DNA from 2 places in the Streptomyces sp. NBC_01334 genome. Region 1 is predicted to be linked to the other one. Evidence: riboswitches for the same ligand, from Rfam matches in the RefSeq annotation. Region 1 holds a riboswitch; the other holds the start of a gene.

Region 1 (2,928 bases):
GCGGGAGGGTGCTGGTGAATGGGGGACTGCGGGAAACGCACGTGGGCAGCGGAATGTGCGCAGGGTCACGCGCGGGCGGGCGCCAACGCGCCCAGTGTCTACTTCCGGCGCTTGTAGAACGGCAGCGCCACGACCTCGTACGGCTCGTGGCTGCCTCGGATGTCCACGCCGACGCCCGCCGTCCCCGGCGCCGCGTGGGCTGCGTCGACGTACGCCATCGCGATCGGCTTGCCGAGGGTGGGGGAGGGGGCGCCGGAGGTGACCTCGCCGATCACCTCGCCACCGGCGACGACGGCGAACCCGGCGCGCGGGACCCGACGGCCCTCGGCGACCAGGCCGACGAGGACGCGCGGGGGCTGCGAGGCGGCGCGCTCGGCGGCCGCCTCCAGCGCCGTACGCCCGACGAAGTCGCCGTCCTTGTCGAACTTCACCACCCGGCCGAGCCCCGCGTCGAACGGGGTGAGGGAGGTGCTCAGCTCGTGCCCGTACAGCGGCATGCCCGCCTCCAGGCGCAGCGTGTCCCGGCAGGACAGACCGCAGGGCACCAGTCCGACGCCCTCGCCGGCCTTGGTCAGCGCCTGCCACAGCTCGACGGCGTGCTCCGGCCGGACGAACAGTTCGAAGCCGTCCTCGCCGGTGTAACCGGTGCGTGCGATGAGGGCGGGGACGCCGGCGACGGTGCCGGGCAGACCGGCGTAGTACTTCAGGCCGTCCAGGTCGGCGTCGGTGACGGCGGCGAGGATGCCGGGGGACTCGGGGCCCTGCACGGCGATCAGCGCGTAGGCGTCACGGTCGTCGCGGACCTCCGCGTCGAAGCCCGCGGCGCGCTCGGCCAGCGCGTCCAGTACGACCTGCGCGTTGGAGGCGTTGGCCACCACCATGAACTCGGTGTCGGCCAGCCGGTAGACGATCAGGTCGTCCAGGATGCCGCCGTCCGTCCGGCAGATCATCGTGTAGCGGGCGCGGCCGTTCTTGACCGCCCCGATGTTGCCCACCAGGGCGAAGTCGAGAAGGGCGGCGGCCTGCGGGCCGGTGACGGTGATCTCGCCCATGTGCGACAGGTCGAAGAGCCCGGCCCTGGTGCGGACGGCGTGGTGCTCGTCGCGCTCGGAGCCGTAGCGCAGGGGCATGTCCCAGCCGGCGAAGTCGGTCATCGTCGCGCCGAGCGCACGATGCACCGCGTCGAGGGCGGTGTGGCGCTGCGCGGCGGTCTGGTCGGATGCGGGGTCGGTACTGCTCATCGGGCGTTCGTCTCCCAAGGCATGACGGCACGGCGAGGTCGTTCCTCCCCATCTGTCATCGGAACCTGAGAGGTTCGCCATGACGGCCCGCGACGGGATCGGTCATGACTTGCACCTTGGGTGGGGCCACTGCAGACAGCGGCCCGCTTTTCAGATGTGCCTCGCCCGCGCGGTAACGGGGCCTGAGAGATTCAAGGGAGGGACTTGCTCCTTCGGCGCCCCAGCGAAGCTGCTGCTGAGGACTCTCCCGCGCGGATTCAAACGGCCGGTATGCAGTTGGCGCGGCCATCATTGCACGGCTCGCCCCGATCACGGCAGGCCGCATCTGTAACCGGCTTGTGTCGGTACGCGCACGAAATCGCCGGGCGTGGCGCATTACCTTCTCTTTACGCTCGGTGGGGATGAGGACACCATCTGACCCCAGGGGAGGACGATCACGGTGAACAGGACGACCAGGGCGAGGTCCACGGCATTCGCGACCGGCTCGGGGATCGCGCTGCCCGCGCAGCCCGTCGCCCCGACCCGGGAGGCGTGCGGCCCGCAGTCGGCGCCCGTCGTCCGCGACCTGCGCGAGCGGGCCGGCCGCAGCCCGCACGGCCTGCTCTTCGGTCCCCGTGACCTGGTCGTGGTCACCGGTCTGCCCGGCAGCGGCAAGTCCACCCTCATGCGGCGGACCGTGCAGGGCATCCGCGTCGACTCCCAGGACACCCGGGACCGCTGGGACGCCCGCGCCCCCCGCTTCCTGCCCTACGGCCTCTACCGCCCCCTCGTCCGGCTCGCCCACTACGCCGGACTGCGCCGGGCGCTGCGCAGCGGCGAGGGCGTCGTCGTGCACGACTGCGGTACCCAGGCCTGGGTGCGTGACTGGCTGGCCCGCGAGGCCCGCCGCCGCGGCGGCACCCTCCACCTGCTGCTGCTGGACGTCGCCGCGGACACGGCCCTGGAGGGGCAGCGCGAGCGCGGCCGGGGCGTCTCCCGGTACGCGTTCCTGCGCCACCGCCACGCCGCCGCCCGGCTGGCGCGCTCGGTGGAGAAGGGCCGGCTGCCCCAGGGCTGCGGCTCGGCGGTGCTGCTCGACCGCGCGGCGGCCGACACGCTGCGCCGCATCGGTTTCACGGGCTAGGTCGTGTCCGCAAAGTCCCGCGACTCCGGCAAGATCCGGAAGACAGGCTTCAGGGCTCGGGTGCGACCCCCGGTACCCGCTAGCCTTTCAGCCACAGCGAAGTGAGCGGTTCTCAGCAGGCGGTAGGCAGATGGATTTCCCCCCGGCGAACTTTCCGACGGACTTCTCCGCGGACTTTCCGGCGCAGGCACACCCCCATCCGCACGGCGGATGGCCCGGCAACGAGCTGGAGGAGGTGCTCTCCGTCTCCCTCGGCGTGCCGGGAGCCGGCGGCCGGATCGTCGAGGTGCTCGGACGCAGCTTCGTCTGGGTGCCGCTGCCCGGTGGCGGCGGCCCGCACAGCGGCCCCCTCGACCTGCCCACGATGGAGATCGAGGGCCAGGTGTACGTGCCGGTCTTCAGCTCCGAGGAGCAGTTCCGGCAGGTCGTCGGCTCGCACATGTCGTTCACGATCGCTCCGGCGGTGGAGTTCGCCCGGGGGCTGCCCCCGCAGGTGGGCATCCTGGTGAACCCGGACGGCGTGGTCGGTGTCCCGCTGCCCCCGCCGGCCGTGGCCGAGCTCTG
Region 2 (2,928 bases), 4.8 Mb from region 1:
CGGCGGACACCTGCGCCCGCGCGGTCGTCTCGTCGCAGGCGATCGACACCTGGTCGGCGTCGACGAGGTGCAGGTTGACCCCGAGCTCCCGCGCGGCGGCGACGACCTCGGCGGCCTTCGCCGGCACCCGCACGGTCAGCGTGTCGAAGTACGACCCGTGCACGACCTCGACGCCGCCGGCCTCGAGACCGGCGGCCAGGATCGAGGCGTAGCGGTGCGTGCGCCGAGCGATCGCCCGCAGCCCGTCGGGACCGTGGTAGACGGCGTACATCCCCGCCATCACCGCCAGCAGCACCTGCGCCGTGCAGATGTTGCTGGTGGCCTTCTCGCGCCGGATGTGCTGCTCACGTGTCTGGAGCGCGAGCCGGTAGGCCTTGTGCCCGTCGGCGTCCACCGACACGCCCACCAGCCGCCCGGGCAGGCTGCGCGCGAACTGCTCGCGGACGGCCATGTAACCGGCGTGCGGCCCGCCGAAGCCCATCGGCACGCCGAACCTCTGCGTCGTACCGACCGCGATGTCCGCCCCCAGCTCGCCCGGCGACTTCAGCAGCGTCAGCGCGAGCAGATCCGCGGCGACGGTGACCAGCGCGCCGAGCCCGTGCGCCTGGTCGACGAGCGCCTCGAGGTCACGTACGGCACCGGAGGCGCCGGGGTACTGGACGAGCACGCCGTTGATCTCCCGCGCGGCGATCTCCGCCGGGATCCCGTCGCTCAGGTCGGCGACGACGACCTCCACGCCCGTCGGCTCGGCGCGGGTCTCGATCACGGCGATCGTCTGCGGCAGCGCGTCCGCGTCGATGAGGAAGAGACCCTTCTTGTTCTTCCCCATGCGCCGGGACAGCGCCATCGCCTCGGCGGCTGCCGTGCCCTCGTCGAGCAGCGACGCGCCGGAGGTCGGCAGCCCGGTGAGGTCGGCGACCACGGTCTGGAAGTTCAGCAGCGCCTCGAGCCGGCCCTGGGAGATCTCCGGCTGGTACGGCGTGTAGGCCGTGTACCAGGCCGGGTTCTCCATGACGTTGCGCAGGATCACCGGCGGCGTGAACGTCCCGTAGTAGCCGAGGCCGATCATCGAGTCGAGGACCTGGTTGCGGTCGGCCAGCGAGCGCAGTTCGGCCAGCACCTCGGCCTCGGTGCGCGCGCCCGGCAGGTCCAGCGCGTCGGCGTTCTTGATCACATCCGGGACCGCTGCGGCGGTGAGCTCGTCGAGCGAGCCGTAGCCGACCTGTGCGAGCATCTTGGCCCGCGCTTCGAGGTCGGGCCCGATGTGGCGCTGTTCGAAGGGAATTCCCTGCTCGAGCTCTGTGAGCGGAATGCGGTGGGCGGTCATTACGGAGGCCTCCTGGTCTGACACGACCTTCGAGGGTCACCACGGTGGGTACCCGGACGACCTCCCCCTCTGTCATCTCAACCTGAGAGCTTCACCGGGTCGCCCGAGGGCACCCGGCTTTCACCGTCGGTGAGAGCGGAAACCGTCGACGCCGTCGGCACCCGCCCTGCTTTCCAGAGTGACCTCGTCCGTGCGGTACGTGAGCCTGAGAGATTCCGGGGAGGATTTGCTCCTTCGGCGCCTCCGGTGATGTCCGGAGGACTCTCCCGCGCGGTGTCAGCAGCCGTTGTCAGACTACCAGCGGGGTCCACGAGACTCGCTCGAGTGGCCGCTCGTCCCAATGTGCTCTTTTGTAGTGCTTACGGATGAGTTGCGACCAAGTGGAGGGCCCGTGCAGACCGACATCGATCCGCGCAACCTGATCGGCCGCAAGGCGTTCGACCGCAACGGCACCAAGATCGGCACGGTCGACGAGGTCTACCTCGACGACGCCACCGGAGTTCCGGAGTGGGCGGCCATACGTACCGGTCTGTTCTCCCGCGACGCCTTCGTCCCCCTGGAGCCCAGCCAACTGGTCGAGGGCACTCTGCGCATCCCCTTCGAACGGGCCCTGATCAAGGACGCTCCCGACTTCGGCGTGGGTCGCCACCTCTCCCCCGAACAGGAACTCCAGCTCTACCACCACTACGGCCTCGACGTGGGCGCCGCTCCCCCGCTCCCCGACCGCGACTTCGGCCGGCTGGCGGGTACGGACGACAGCTGAACCACCTCGGCCCCTCAGCCGCAGGCCTGTATCAGCGCGCCGAGAATCCCGGCAGGGTCGTACAGCGGCCGGGCGCCGTCCGTGACGACTCTTCGGGTGCCGGCGTCGACCGGATCGGTCCGCGCCCAGCGGGCGGATCCGATGCCGACCTTCACCTCCAGACCGGAGGCGGTCACATACCGCCGTTCGGTGACGGACCCCCGTTCCTGGGCCCGGACCATCTCCCCCAGGGCCGGCTCACGCGCCCACCCGTCGTCCTCCGCGTACCGGGCGGGCGCCGTCGACAACACCACCAGGTCCACGTCCGAGTCGGGACGCGCAGCACCACGCGCGAAGGGACCGACGAGCAGCAGCCCCACCACGTCGCTCCGGTTCCCGGCCCAACGGGTGACCCGGTCCACCACCCGGCGCATCTCCGCTGCGCGCTCCGGCGACACCCCGGCCGGGTCCGCGAACTGGCCTCCGTGCAGCTTCATGCAGCCCCCATCCGTCACCGGTGTCACCTCTCGGGACACCGCCACCGCTCCTGCGCACCCCACTCTTCAAACCGCTTCACTCTGTGTAACTGATCCGCCTCACGCGGAGTTCCCGGACTCCACCTCCGACGGCTTCGCCTCCGAATGCGGCGCTCCCGCCGCGGTCCCGTCGTCGTCCTCAGGTCTTCGTCGCACCAGCGGCAACGGATCCGCCGGCTCCAGCCCCGGATCGTCGGTCCTGAAGGTGCGCACCCGTCCCGGCTCCGAATCGGGCGTCTCGAACCGCACGGTAACCCGACCCAGCCCGCTGCCCTGCACCCATCCGTGTCCGAGCTCGGCATGCCGCACATCGTGTCCTGGGC

What was found. Region 1 has a riboswitch for glycine ahead of gcvT (glycine cleavage system aminomethyltransferase GcvT). Riboswitches for the same ligand answer to the same signal wherever they lie in the genome.
Region 2: linked by a shared signal. The riboswitch ahead of gcvP (aminomethyl-transferring glycine dehydrogenase) and the one ahead of gcvT (glycine cleavage system aminomethyltransferase GcvT) in region 1 are both predicted to bind glycine.

What each region holds. Positions count from the first base shown of each region.
Region 1 is NZ_CP130718.1:6,717,015-6,719,942, forward strand. Features, by position in the region: gene gcvT (glycine cleavage system aminomethyltransferase GcvT) at 99-1,241, opposite strand; glycine riboswitch at 1,284-1,401, opposite strand; glycine riboswitch at 1,402-1,501, opposite strand; gene OG736_RS30315 (AAA family ATPase) at 1,675-2,364, shown strand; gene OG736_RS30320 (enhanced serine sensitivity protein SseB) at 2,495-2,928, shown strand, end outside.
Region 2 is NZ_CP130718.1:1,885,481-1,888,408, forward strand. Features, by position in the region: gene gcvP (aminomethyl-transferring glycine dehydrogenase) at 1-1,327, opposite strand, end outside; glycine riboswitch at 1,511-1,606, opposite strand; gene OG736_RS08560 (PRC-barrel domain-containing protein) at 1,719-2,090, shown strand; gene OG736_RS08565 (nucleotidyltransferase domain-containing protein) at 2,105-2,566, opposite strand; gene OG736_RS08570 (DNA polymerase IV) at 2,666-2,928, opposite strand, start outside.